3 regions of the Halobacillus seohaensis genome follow, and region 3 is predicted to be linked to each of the others. Evidence: riboswitches for the same ligand, from Rfam matches in the RefSeq annotation. Region 3 holds a riboswitch; each other region holds the start of a gene.
The links. A riboswitch is a leader RNA that binds a small molecule or an ion and turns the genes downstream of it on or off. The one in region 3 is predicted to bind S-adenosylmethionine.
Positions count from the first base shown of each region.

Region 1: it holds a riboswitch for S-adenosylmethionine, as region 3 does, so the genes downstream of both, ACFQIC_RS12080 (phosphoadenylyl-sulfate reductase) here and ACFQIC_RS13515 (PLP-dependent aspartate aminotransferase family protein) in region 3, are expected to answer to the same signal.
Region 2: it holds a riboswitch for S-adenosylmethionine, as region 3 does, so the genes downstream of both, metX (homoserine O-acetyltransferase MetX) here and ACFQIC_RS13515 (PLP-dependent aspartate aminotransferase family protein) in region 3, are expected to answer to the same signal.

Region 1 is NZ_JBHSZV010000030.1:21,806-26,677, reverse strand. It holds gene cobA (uroporphyrinogen-III C-methyltransferase) at 1-318, opposite strand, end outside; gene cysC (adenylyl-sulfate kinase) at 381-974, opposite strand; gene sat (sulfate adenylyltransferase) at 991-2,130, opposite strand; gene ACFQIC_RS12080 (phosphoadenylyl-sulfate reductase) at 2,183-2,908, opposite strand; SAM riboswitch class I at 3,000-3,119, opposite strand; gene ACFQIC_RS12075 (SET domain-containing protein) at 3,427-3,813, shown strand; gene ACFQIC_RS12070 (flavin-containing monooxygenase) at 4,196-4,872, opposite strand, start outside.
Region 2 is NZ_JBHSZV010000044.1:1,439-6,310, reverse strand. It holds gene ACFQIC_RS15985 (TetR/AcrR family transcriptional regulator) at 1-730, shown strand, start outside; gene ACFQIC_RS15980 (hypothetical protein) at 793-1,248, opposite strand; gene ACFQIC_RS15975 (NAD(P)/FAD-dependent oxidoreductase) at 1,264-2,484, opposite strand; gene ACFQIC_RS15970 (DUF2188 domain-containing protein) at 2,701-2,898, opposite strand; SAM riboswitch class I at 3,052-3,162, shown strand; gene metX (homoserine O-acetyltransferase MetX) at 3,261-4,334, shown strand; gene ACFQIC_RS15960 (homoserine dehydrogenase) at 4,324-4,872, shown strand, end outside.
Region 3 is NZ_JBHSZV010000034.1:2,431-7,302, reverse strand. It holds gene ACFQIC_RS13530 (hypothetical protein) at 1-77, opposite strand, end outside; gene ACFQIC_RS13525 (NUDIX hydrolase) at 203-814, shown strand; gene ACFQIC_RS13520 (trans-sulfuration enzyme family protein) at 883-2,028, shown strand; SAM riboswitch class I at 2,104-2,213, shown strand; gene ACFQIC_RS13515 (PLP-dependent aspartate aminotransferase family protein) at 2,579-4,366, shown strand; gene acsA (acetate--CoA ligase) at 4,512-4,872, shown strand, end outside.

The DNA.
Region 1 (4,872 bases), on a different contig from region 3:
TTTCTCAGCCAATGCTTCCGCTTCTTCTCCCCCTCTGCCAAAAATAAAAGGATCCCCTCCTTTTAAACGGGTTACAATCTTTCCTTGTAAGGCGAATGTACAAAGAGCATTGTTAATCTCTTCTTGGGATAGCGAAGGATGATCAGGACTTTTACCACAGTAAATGAGTTCAGCTTCTTCTTTCACTTCCTTTAGTAAATCTCTATTTATTAATCGATCGTATAAAATAACATCTGCTGCTTGGATAGCCTTCAGCCCTTTTACTGTAATTAAGTCTGGGTCACCGGGCCCTGCACCGACAATATACACTTTTTTCATGAGACAGTTCCCTCCTTTCTTTTCATCATTTAAGACTTCCACTTCGCCATCCCTCTATTATCTTATATCCATCCTTTATTCTCTAGTAAAGATATGAGTTGAGCTGCACAGTCTTCTTCACTAAACTCATGGGTTCTCAATACGATCTCAGGAGATTCAGGTACTTCATAAGGGGAGTCAATACCCGTAAAACCTTTTATTTCCCCGCTTCTAGCTTTTTCGTATAAGCCTTTTGGATCTCGGACTTCACATTCAGATAAAGGACAATCCACATGGACTTCGAGAAAATCTCCTTGTTCAAGAATATTCCTTACTTGATTACGATCTTCCTGATAAGGAGAAATAAAAGCGGTCAACACGATAGTGCCACTTTCTGCAAATAGCTTGGCAACCTCGCCAATTCTACGTATGTTCTCTTTTCGATCTTCCGCTTTGAATCCAAGGTCAGCATTCAATCCGTGACGAACGTTGTCTCCATCTAATAGATAAGAGTTTACCTTTTTTTCATAAAGATGTTTATTGACTAGATTGGCAATACTTGATTTACCAGATCCAGATAGTCCAGTCAGCCAAATCACTCCACTATGGTGTCCATTTTTAGTACGATAATCTTCGGTTAATACACTCGCATTATGCCAGACAATATTGGATTCCAACTACTTCACCCTTTTGTTATTGTGTCACCTTTAATCCATCTATTAAAACCTCTACAACTTCAGGACGGCTGAAAGTCTTAGGCGGCTTCTCGCCATTTCGCAGCAGTTCACGTACTTTCGTCCCTGATAAGATAACATGCTGATCATCATCATGAGGGCACGTTTTATGGGAAACCATCGCTTCACAAGACAAGCAATAAAAGCTGTGTTCAAAGAATAATGGCGTGATGCCTAATTCATCTTCTTCGTAGTTACTGAAAATTTTCTGTGCATCATAAGTGCCGTAATAATTTCCGACACCTGCATGGTCACGTCCGACAATAAAGTGAGAGCAACCAAAGTTTTTCCGTACAATGGCGTGGAAGATCGCTTCCCTCGGGCCTGCATAACGCATAGCCGCATTAAACACAGCAAGCACCACTCGATTAGCAGGATAATAATGTTCTAGTAAAACTTGGTAACTCTTCATTCGAACATCACTCGGAATATCATCACTCTTTGTTTCTCCTACTAAAGGATTAAGAAATAGTCCATCGACAATTTCTAAAGATGCCTTTTGAATATATTCGTGAGCTCGATGGACAGGGTTACGCGTTTGAAACCCGACCACTTTATTCCATCCGAGTTCCTGAAAATGCTTCCTCGATTCTGCAGGGTCCAAATAAAACTTATCCTCATGTTCTCGAACTGATTGGTTAAGCATTTGTATTTCTCCAGCTACGTAATAGTCCGGACGATTGAAAAGCTTTTTCACCCCTGGATGCGCTTCTTCTGTTGTTAAGTAAACTTCTCTTGCTTCTTTCTCTTTATCTGGTTGGTAGATCTCTTCGATTTCGATAACTCCATACACTGTATTACCTTGATAAAGCTCTGCAACATCACCTGGGTTTAAGCTCGACGCCTGCTCAGCATGAACAGGTAATGTAATAGGAATACTCCATGGCGTACCATCAGCTAATCGTAACGTATCAACGACTGATTGATAATCCTCTTTATTTAAGAAACCTTTAAGTGGACTGTACGCCCCATTCGCTATCAATTCTAAATCGCTCAAAGCCATAGCATCTAATTCAATACTATCTGTTGGTTTTGATGTAAACCCTTCTTGATTCCATTGATTGACTAGGTACCCGCCATGTGGCGTAATAAGTGACATATAACTCTCTCCTTCATTTAGTTTTATAGTATAATCCATTCCATCCCTATTCTTAATTTCCTGAAGTGTGTAGCCCACATTCCGTTTTAGTTGACCCCTTCCATCTACCTGAACGATCGTCATCTTGTTCATTCACAGCAGACGTGCAGGGCATACAACCAATACTAGGATAACCTTGATCATGTAAGACATTGTAATCCAAGTCGTTTAGTCGGATATAATCCCAAACATCATCCCAGGTCCAGTAAATAAGGGGACATACCTTAATTGATTCAAATCGTTCATCCTTATTCACAAAGTTCGTATGGCTTCTACTAGGAGACTGTTCTCTTCTCAATCCTGAAATCCAGGCTGTCGCTCCAGAAAGAGCATCCTCAAGCGGTTTGATTTTTCGAATGTAACAACATTGATTGGGCTGTCTTTTCCAAAGAGCAGAACCGTACTGACTTGACTGCTCATCTAGTGTTAAATCCGGCTTTTTTAAATGAATGTTAAGCTCAGGGTATCTTTTTTTTACTTTATCAATAAGTTCGTAAGTTTCTTGAAAATGGACATCCGTATCAAGAAAAACAATTTCCGCATCTTTCTTTACTTTGGAAATCAAATCAATTAATACAATTCCTTCCGCTCCAAAACTGCAAGCATATACAATTGACTCTCCATATGATTCATAAGCCCACTGCAAAACCTCAGCAGCACCTTTTGTATCATCAGTTGGTTGCCATCCTTCAAATGGGTCACTAGAGAAACGGTCATAATAAATAATATTGTTTCCCATAATTACCTCCCTCTAAGCCAAATTAAAAAACCTCGCTTCTTTTAGTAAAAATAAGAAGAGAGGTTTACGATGCATTCAGTAAGTTCCAATCTTCTTATCTATCGAGCGCCTGAAAAGCACTGCTGGAATTGGCACAGTGTTTAATGATTTGCTCATTAAATCCGTTGCCGAGGTTTCAAAGGGCCAGTCCCTCCACCTCTCACGATAAGAAAAGTCGTATGAAATTATTGATATTTAATGATTGCTACATATAATATGCTTATTCACAATAAATGTCAATAGATCATGAGAAAATTACAACCATTCTGTTTTTTAAAACCAAGTAAATTACTATGTTTATTAGTATATCGTAATACAAGTAAAAAATAAATACATTTATGAATGGACTTTTCAAAAAAATTTATTATCCATTCCCAAGCTAGGCTTTAGATAACCTAAAAAGGTTGCTTTCATCTTACTCAGCTGTCAAACTTAAGAAGTTACAAATTTTGATCGAAAAGAAGGCGTAGGTGACTATCATGATTGAAGTAAGACTGTCCACACTCACTGATGAAGAGTTCGGAAGAGGAGTGTTCGCAACACGCAATATAAGCAAAAATGAGCTAATCCATGAAGCTCCAGTCCTTCCCTATCCTAATGATCAGCATCAATTTATAGAGCAAACTCGGCTTGCGGATTATGCGTTTGAGTACGGAGAAAATCACACTGCTTTTCTTTTAGGATATGGTATGATGTTTAACCATTCGTATGAGCCTAATGCAAATTATGAAATTAACTTTGAGAAAGACACGTTTGACTTTTATGCTTATAACGATATAAAAGCAGGTGAAGAAGTCCTCATTAATTATAACGGCTTTGTTGATGACGAAGACCCATTATGGTTTAACGAAGAAGAAGAACAATAATTCATTTTGTTATGTAAGCACCCAATTAGTTTGGGTGCTTTTTTTATTAAGCTATGTTAAACGTCTACCATCGGGCAATATGTTGAATAAAGAGTTAAAAAATGGTTCCGTTAGTAAAGACAGAGGAATGGAACCACTTTAAGTTTAGAAAACAAGTCTGCTACGTTTCGGTTAAATAGTATAAATTCTTAAAGAAATATCACTCGCATATATAGTGGTTGGTTGAGTTAATTTTCTTATTAAATTCACTTTTTCAGTGGCCTCAGCTCTAGTAGGAGACTTACCGTCCTCCCCTCAGAAAACATGCCTGAGCCCTTTCTCTGTATCTAACGACAGAACCATTAAGTTAAGAAGCGAATCCCCCCCCCCTAAATTATTGCTTTTAAATCACGAGTTTCTTAGAAATGACCATCGTAAATCCTGGGTAACCTTCATTGGCAATTTCACTGCATTTCTCTCGATAAGCTCCCACTCCTCCAAGATAAATCAAGAATCCCCGTGGTTTTCCTTCAATATTTGCACCTGTATACCATGACTCAGTTTTTGTGAAGAGCGTAGCTTCGGCCACCTCTCTACAATGTGTACTCCATGCATTCTCAGCTTCTGGAGTTGCCTCGATATAATCTATATTATGTTCACAAAGATAATCAATACAGTCAGCAATCCATTCCACATGCTGTTCAATAGAAACAGGCATATTACTTAGCACGGAAGGACTTTCTGGTCCAGTAATCATAAACATATTAGGGAAACCTGCATTGGTCAAACCAAGGTAAGTTTTTGTCTGTGCTCCACCACCCCATTTCTCTTTTAAAGAAACCCCTTCTCTACCACGAATATCAATCTTTAACAGTGGACCTGTCATCGCATCATAACCTGTCGCAAAGATAAGTGTGTCCAGCTCATACTCTTCTTCCGTCGTTTGAACACCCTTCTCTGTTATTCTATGAATCGGAGTGTTTTTCAGATCAATGAGCGATACGTTTGTTCTATTAAATGTTTCAAAATAATTTGTATCCAATACTGGACGTTTCGTTCCATAATAATAGGATGGCATTA
Region 2 (4,872 bases), on a different contig from region 3:
TTATTTACACTTCAAATCAAAAGATGCTCTTTTATTTGAAATTTTCAACCATTATTCTAAGGAAATACAATATAAAGCCGACGAGATACAAGCTATGGGGCTTGATCCACGGACGAAATTCACAAAACAGCTCATCGTTACTTATCAAGAGATTATTAAACATCGTGAATTCATCATTATGCAGATTCGAGAGCAAGCCATCCCTTTTAACAAAGATATTGAAGAATTTATCCAGCATATGAGATTTAATTCCCACCTTTTTTATAAAAGGAACTTAACTGCAATATACGGAAAAGACATTGATCCGTACATTTGGGAAGTTACGGTTTTGATGCAGGGAATGTTTAAGACTTATTTGGACCTTATCATAATTGAAGACGTGCAATTTGATATAGAGGAGTTATGCGAGGCAATCCTAAAACGCACGGATTTTCTCGTTGAAGGGTTTAAAAAATCGACTGACCAACCGGTCATAACCGACCGACTCATGAGTGAGATTATTCCAGAAAATTACTACGACAACCAACTGAATGAGATCGTCCAATCACTTAAGGGGAAGCAAACCCAAAATACTGAGTCAGAAATTGATGTTACCATTTCTGTACTCCTTGAAGAAATTGAACGTCAAGACCCACGTCCAGCTGTCATCAAAGGGATGCTAACTAACCTTGAAGGATTAGATATTTTCAAAGGAGTTGCGGGACAAATCCGCACCTTTTTCCAGTTATAATTAAGCGTAAGAAAAGGCCCTCTTAGTTATTGAATGAGGGCCTTTACGTAAAATAACAATTTTTAGTTTTGCTCTTCCTCCATGATCTCATCTAAAATCGGATACACTGACTCGACTCCTTCCTGTGCCACCAAGCATGCCACTCCTAAAGGTGTTGACCAGAAGGAATCTGGTATATAGGGATTTTTAAGTCCTGCTGGTTGAAAAAGCGAACGGTAAATACGGTTTAAATGGCTTTCGGTTTCCCTTGGATCTTTCTCTTTCTCACCTCGTGCCATAAGAAAAACATAACGCATCGACTGAAATAAATTATCTCCAGGCATAAATGTATATTCTTTAAAAAATTTAAGTTGTTTTTGAGCTTCCTCTTTTAAGCCGGATTTAACAGCTAAATCATCAAGGTGTTCATATAAATGTCGATATACTTGTTGGAAAACCCTTCTTTTTTCATCTTGCATCACTTTGTCTGTGTAAATGTCCTGCAATTTAGCAAAAGCTACTTCCTTTGTCCATGTCATGCTTTCCCTCCTTCATTAGTAATGAAATCCAAAGTTTTTGGCTTCATATTCCACTGAACCATATAGCTCAGGTGTTTCTTCGGAATGTTGTTTAAGTACATCAGGTAAGTGCTGCACTACTCTATTCCAAACCATAGGATTGGCAGCCATTGCTTGAAATAGAGCTGATTCGTTCGCAGACCAAGGTTTTCTTGTTTGAATATAGTCTAACGTTAATCGGTAACCAGGTCCAAGGTTCTCATCGCGTCGCTTCTGAAATTCCTTCATAACCCCTTCCCATGATTCACCTTGATCCCAAGCTTTAATGGACTTTGCAAGTAGAGAAGATTGCATCAATGCGTCATTGATTCCTAACCCTGTACTAGGGTCTTTGCTATGGCCCGCATCTCCTATCAATGCCCAACCTTTTCCTGCAGCCTCTCGAAAGAAGTTAGGAACACCCGGTGTACCGATAATCCTCCCTTGCAAGGTTGCTTCTTCTAAACGATCACTCATTCCATAAAATTGACGGTAAGTTTCCTCAAACGATTGTGGTTCTTTCGCAAATTTATTAAATTCCTCCGGACGAACTTCTAGCCCTAAACAATCGATCCCTGGTTCCATCGGAAATAAAAAACCAATCCGCCCCTCATTCAAGAAAATTTCAGTGGTAGGTTCCATAAGTGGCTTAACATTAAAATAATACCCGTAAAAGACTGGCCTCACAGTAGAATATTCCCCATATTTCTTAGCTCCTACCCACTTAGCAACCGAAGAGTTTTTACCATCTGCTCCTACAGTAATAGGAGCCTTGATGGTATGCTTACCCCCTCTTTTATCAACTGCTTCCAGTCCACACACTTCACCTTGCATCCCTTTTTTAAGCAAGCTAATCACTTGATATCCTTCTAAAAGCTCCACATTTTCATAACTTATAGCCTTATTAATTAACACATGGTCTAAATGGTCGCGTCTCGGGGCCAAGGTATAAGACTCACGGGGCCCTTCGATGAAACTATCAGCTATATATGTACGCATTCTTTTAATCTTCCTTAAGCCTGTAGCTTCAACTTCATCTAATACATCTAACTGTTTCAAATAATGGAGGTGCGAGAGGTGGTGTGTAGAAAGTGTATCACTTGGAAATGATGACTTATCTAACATTAATACTTTTTTGCCCATTTCACCTAATAAAATGGCTAAGCTTGCCCCAGCAACTCTTGCACCAACAATAATGACATCCACTTGTTGTTTCATATCATTTACCACACCTTTATTTATTTATAGGTAGGGAGATCCCTGCTAGAATTGAAGTGAAAATAAAGAGGAGGGGTATTTGCCTGCATCAAACGAATTAACCATAGAGGATTATCACTTTTTAATTCTATGTATAGCGTAACGTTTCAGCAAGTTTTATTCCATAAAAAAACTCCCGATCCGGGAGTTTTTCTAGAAAATTAACCATCTCTCATCTTAAAATTTCATCTCCTCTTCTACTTCGTGATTTTGGTCAAGAATTTGCACACGACTTGGCTTGTTTTGCTCCGCCATTTCTTTTGCCTTTTCTACAGCTTTATCTCTTGCATCATATTCATCAGTTGGAGCAACATCTTCTATTTTAACTATCCAACCTGTAACATCTTTATTTGGTGCAACGCTATATTCCTTCATGATTTATCTCTCCTTCTACTTTGTAGTCTTGATGTGTATTTTCCCACTGTTTTTCAAATTCAAACGTGGACATTATTTTACAAATAGTTTGACATTATATTCGTGTCATTCTATAATTCGTAACATACCTTAAATGACACGCCAACTGAATAACTCTTATCTAGAGTGGCAGAGGGACTAGGCCCTGTGACGCCCGGCAACCTTCAAGCAACGGCTTGAAAAGGTGCTAATTCCTACAGATCTTTATGATCTGACTGATAAGAGGAGGAACCTAACCAACCGCCCTCTTCTTATTAAAGAAGAGGGCTTTTCATATTTTCTACATTAGGAATTTAAATGAGAAATAGGAGGGGGGACCGTACATGTCAACTAAAAACATTATAGATCAAAATACTAAAACTAAAATTTCGATTGGAAGCTTTGCCTTAGAATCTGGAGGGACACTTCCTGATGTTGAGTTAGCTTATGAACGGTTTGGTCCTAAAGATGCCCCTGTCGTTCTCATTTGCCATGCTCTAACTGGAAACCAATATACTATTGGTTCTTCTGAAAGCCCTGGGTGGTGGTATGGCCTTGTTGGGGACAATTGTCCAATTGACACCACCCACTTCCAAGTGATTACCTTCAACGTACTGGGAGGATGTCATGGTTCTACAGGTCCAGCAAGTTTTAATCATTTAACACAGGATACTTATCGATTGGATTTTCCAAAGATTACGATCCGTGACATGGTTCACGCTCAGTATAAAGCATTACAAAAACTTGAAATTTATGAGGTACATGCCATTGCGGGTGGGTCACTAGGCGGGATGCAAACCTTTGAGTGGGGACTTCTCTACCCAAATTTTATGAAGCAATTGTTTGTTTTAGCTGCAACTCCCTACTTGAGCGACTATGGAATTGCTTTTAATCATATAGGAGCACGAGCTATTCAAGATGATCCAGCTTTCAATAAGGGAAATTATGATAAAAATGAACAACTTCAAGGGTTTGAACTTGCGAGAATGACAGGTATGGTTACGTATCGAAGCGGAAAGATTTTTCAAAAAAGATTTGATAGAAGTCACAATGAGTCCCATTATGACATTCAATCTTATATGGATTATCAAGGGGAAAAAATTAAAGAGCGATTTGACGCCAACAGCTATCTGTATTTATTAGAATCTATGAACAATCACGATATCAGTCGTGGTAGAGGGACATTACAAAATGTAGCTAAGCAATTTCAGGCACAACTTTACACAATTAGCTTCCAACACGATTTATTATATCCCAAAGAGTTAATAGAAGACTTCAGTGCTGACGTACCTAATAGTCAACACCATCATGTCCAGACAGATTACGGTCACGATGGCTTTCTAGTTGAATTCGATCAATGGGGTCTATGGATTCAAGAAAAAATCAACCAAGGAGTAGTGAACAATCATGACAATTAGAGTAGCATTATTAGGATTTGGAACAGTCGGTCAAGGAGTTTACGAAATCCTTCAAAATAAGCAGAAACAATTAACAGACTTAATAGGTGAAGATGTAGAGATATGTGGTCTATTAGTTCAAAACAAGCTTAAAGAACGCGCCATTTCCGATTATGTCTTTATCACAGACAATTTTGAAGATATAATCAACCAAAACCCGGACGTTATTTTTGAAGCAATTAACGGTGAGGAACCTAGTCATTCTTACCTGAAGGAAGCATTAGACAAAAACATACACGTGGTCACTGCCAACAAAGTTATGTTTGCTACATATGGTCAAGAACTTCTTGAAAAAGCCGGAAAGTATACAAGTATCGGCTATGAAGCAACCACAGCATCCGGAACACCAGTTATTGGAACGTTAATGAACCTACTTCAAGTCAATCAAATCACAAAAGTTGAAGCCATTCTCAATGGAACTAGCAATTATATTCTAACGGCGATGCAAGAGGATGGAAAACCATTTTCCGAAGCACTACAGGAAGCACAGGACAAGGGA
Region 3 (4,872 bases):
TCAGAAGAGTGTGAGAAAAACTCGGCCGTTTGATTAGATGTGTCGGTTTTATTATGATTAGATTTTTTCTTCCTCATTTTATCTACCTCCTCAACTTTTAGTTTACCGTAAGATCAATTTTTTAAACGAGATTTTTATTAATTTCCTCGATTATTGTCGTTCTATGATAGACTAAGTATAATACTAAATTCGATGAGGAGAAATGAGTGAACGTATGGGAGAAATGCTGAAGATATTTAGCGATTGGTTGACGCCTATAGGGGAAAAAGACAGAGATGAAGTACATCGTGACGGAGATTGGCATGAGAGTTTTCATTGTTGGTTTTATAAACATAAAGAAAATCGAACGGCTATTTATTTTCAAAAGCGCTCAGGTATTAAAAAGGATTTCCCTTATCTTTACGATATAACGGCTGCGGGGCATATTGGCCTCTATGAAAGTCGCATTGAAGGCGGATTGAGGGAAATTGAGGAAGAGTTGGGACTTAAGCTTAGGGAGGAGAATATTATCTACTCTGGCTTTCATAAAGAACAACTAAAGATGAAGACTCTAAATGACAAAGAAATTTGCCATATTTACTTATACCCTTATAATAACGAATTAGAGTTTGCGATTAACGAAGAAGTGACGGACGTAGTAGAAATCGACTTAGAAGATTTCTTAAGTATGATATCGAAAAATCGTCAACACCTAATAGCGACCTCGGTATTAAGCGGGGATGAAATTACTTTATTACGCCATCACTTCTGTCCTCATGACTTTAATTATTACCAGCATGTTGTACAAGCGATTTTGAATGAGAGAGAATTATAATTCTTTGACAATAAGGGAGAATGTTATTATATACTATGAGGAATTAGAGTCTAAAAGGAGAGATCTCGATGTCAAAACGATCATTTAGTACACGTGTTGTACATAATAAGTTAAATCAAGATACAGCATTAAATAGCAAAGCTACTCCAATTTATCAAACATCTGCTTTCACCTTTCGTGATTTGGATCACTTGGAAAGCTATTATGCAGGAGAGGTGCCGTATTCCTATACGAGAGAGAATAACCCGAACACAGATGAATTAGGACAGACGGTTGCTAATTTGGAGGGTGCACCTTCAGGGGTAGCAGCTTCATCTGGCATTTCAGCAATTATGGCTGGAATTCTTTCGGTTGTTGAAGCAGGAGATCATATATTAGCTGCTGAAGACTTGTATGGTGGAACACATCAATTGATTACTAAGCAATTAGCGAGTTTTGGTATTGAATATACAATGGTTTCTTTTGCTGATGAACAGTCCATAGAAGCTGCAATTCGTCCGAATACGAAGTTGTTGTACACAGAATCCATTTCCAATCCTTTTCTACGAGTAGAAAATATTGAAAATCTTGTTAAATTGGGCAAACAACACGATTTGAGGACAATGGTGGATAATACATTTGCTACACCTTACTTACTACAGCCTTATACAAAGGGAATAGACATTGTGGCTCATAGCGCGACAAAGTATATCGGTGGCCATAGTGATGTTACTTCTGGCGTAGTAGTAGGGCATGAAGAACTGATTACAAAAGCAAAGCAGAGAATTATTGGTTTAGGCACAAACTTAAGTCCTTTTGAGGCATGGCTTACGCAGCGCGGCTCAAAAACTCTTGCATTACGAGTGAAACAGCAATCACATAACGCAGACCAGGTAGCTCAAATGTTAAACGAAGACGATGGAGTGGAACGCGTCTATTATCCGGAATATGTCTCTGAACGAGGAAAAGGAGCCATTGTAACGATTGAGTTAGCTGAAAAGGTTGATGTAGAAGCGTTTTTCAAATCATTAGGATGGATTAAGCTAGCACCGACGTTAGCAGGAGTTGAAACAACCGTATCCTATCCTGTACGTACTTCTCATCGGGCTTTAACTGTGGAAGAACGAAATAAAATTGGAATCAATGATTATGTGATTCGACTGTCTATTGGAATTGAAGAAGCGGAAGATATTGCTGCCCAGTTCAAGCAGGCAATCCATCAATCTATTAAATAAATATTCAAAAAATTATTGACTATAGTTAGTAAAGTGCCTATAATTGATAAGCATAGACAATTTAAATAATGCAAACTCTTATTAAGAGCGGCAGAGGGAATAGGCCCTGTGATGCCCGGCAACCTACAAATATTCAGTTTGAGAAGGTGCCAAATCCTACAGATCATTGATCTGAGAGATAAGAGGAGGACCCGTTTATAACAAACCCCTCTTCTTATCGAAGAGGGGTTTTTTGCATCTTTTTATCTCAGATTTGAAAAGTGAGGAATAAGTTTATTCAACAATCGGCCAATAACACGCTTGGGATAGCTGGCCGTTCCGTCACCAACACGAAAGGAAGGTGGTCGGGGAAATAGCTCGCTTTTCGGACCACCTTTCTTTAAATGCAGTAACCGAATCGTCTTCCCGCAATCGGAAGCTTTAACGGACTAAGATAAGCAACTTGCCTAATAAAGAAATCAATAGTTTTTGTAACAAAAATCAAGAACTAGATTTAAAACAGCCTAAAAGTAAACAATAAATTTTATTTATTCTAAGGGAGGATTTTATTATGACAAATTCATTTGAAAGCTATGATTTAGATACAATTTCTTTACACGGTGGACAGTCACCAGATCCGACGACAGGTTCTCGAGCCGTTCCAATCTATCAAACGACATCTTATGTTTTCCATGACACAGATCATGCACAAAGCCTATTTGCTCTAGATGAGCCTGGGAATATTTATTCACGAATTGGTAATCCAACGGTAGATGTTTTTGAAAAGAGAATGGCCTTACTTGAAAATGGGGTAGCTTCTGTGGCTACAGCTTCTGGAATGTCAGCTATTTCTCTATCCATTTTGAATATTGCTGGAGCAGGAGATGAGATTGTTGCTGCAGCAAACTTATATGGTGGTACTTATAACTTATTTGCTAATACTTTGCCGCGATATGGTATTAACGTAGTATTTGTTGATCCAGAAGATCCTGAAAACTTCCGAAAAGCGATTACTGATAAAACAAAAGCGGTTTTTGCTGAAACGATTGGAAATCCCAGCTTGCATGTACTAGATTTTGAGAAAGTATCCGGAATTGCTCATGATAATGGGGTTCCACTTATCGTTGATAATACATTCGCTACTCCTTACTCTTGTAAACCAATTGAATGGGGTGCAGATATTGTTGTTCACTCGGCGACGAAGTGGATAGGAGGTCATGGTACAACGATTGGTGGAGTTGTTGTTGACGGTGGCCGTTTTGACTGGACTAACGGTAAGTTCCCTGTCTTCACAGAGCCAGATCCAAGTTACAATGGCATTAAATATGCGGCTGATTTTGGAACATTAGCCTTTATTACAAAGCTGCGTGTTCAACTGCTTAGAGACATTGGGGCATGCTTAAGTCCGCAAAGTGCTTTTCAACTTATTCAAGGTCTAGAAACGTTACATCTACGTGTTGAGCGTCACAATGATAATGCTCTTGAATTAGCAGAATACTTGAAAGGACATCCAGATGTAGAGTGGGTCTCTTATCCAGGTTTAACAGAGCATCCAGCACATGACCTTGCCGGCAAGTACTTAGAAGGTGGATATGGTTCCATTGTGAACTTTGGAATTAAAGGTGGTCGTGATGCTGGCCGTGAAGTAATTAACAATATTTCACTATGGTCTCACGTTGCAAACGTAGGAGATGCGAAATCACTAATTATTCACCCAGCATCAACAACTCACCAACAGTTATCAGCAGAAGACTTAGTTGCAAGTGGGGTAACAGAAGAGCTAATTCGTTTATCTGTAGGTATTGAATCAGTGAAAGATTTAATTAATGACTTAAATCGCGCTATTGGTAAAGCTACTGGTCGCGAAGTAGCTTCTACGATTACAGAAAATGATGAAGGTGTTATTAAGTGGGCTTTAAGTTCAGCTCAAGTGAAGGAAGAAGTAGATGGTAAGGAAGTGACTCGACCGAAGAGGCTGGCTGTGGTTGGCTTAAGTGGAAAACCATCCCGTCCAAGTCACCGTTTAGCGCGTAAGATGCAGCGTTTAGGTTATCAAATTGTTCCTGTCAATCCTCGAGAAGATGAAGTGTTAGGTGAGAAAGCCTATCCAGACTTAAGTTCTATTCCGTTTAAAATAGATGTGGCACAAATTTTCCGCAGCCCTGAAGCCGCGGTGGAAATTGCGAAAGAGGCAGCTAATGTTCAGCCTGACGTTTTCTGGTTACAAGAAGGTGTTATTGCACCTGAGGCTGCGAAGATTGCCAGTGAGGCAGGACTTCAAGTTATTCACAATCGTTGCACGTACAAAGAAGCACAGCGGTTAAGAGGAACAATCGAAACTTATGCATGTGAAATTTAAATAGTTGGCATGATGTTTCAAGAACTAGGATTAATATTGTGATGGCACAGCGAAAAAACAGAAGCCTTTAAGCATCCTTTTTTAGCTGATCTTAAACAGAAGACTTTAAAGACAGATATTATGAAAGAGTAAGGAGGCTCATCGTATGACTACGAGAACCCTTCCACCTAAATGTGGAGCTTACAATGTAGCGGAAGAGTGGATGGAAGGCGAACCATTTAGTTGGGAACGTGTTCATCCGGTGTTTAGCTGGTATCAAACAGGAAATGTGAATATGGCTTATGAATGTGTAGATCGTCACGTGGAAGAAGGCAAGGGCGATAAGATCGCCCTTCACTATTTCACTGAAAGTGAGGAAGAAACGTACACGTATAAAGAACTTCAACAGGAAGTGAACCGCTGGAGCAATGTACTTAAGGCTCATGGAGTGAAAAAAGGGGACTTTGTTTTTGTCTTCTTACCTAAGCATCCGTATTGTCATATAGCAATGTTAGCTGCCATAAAAA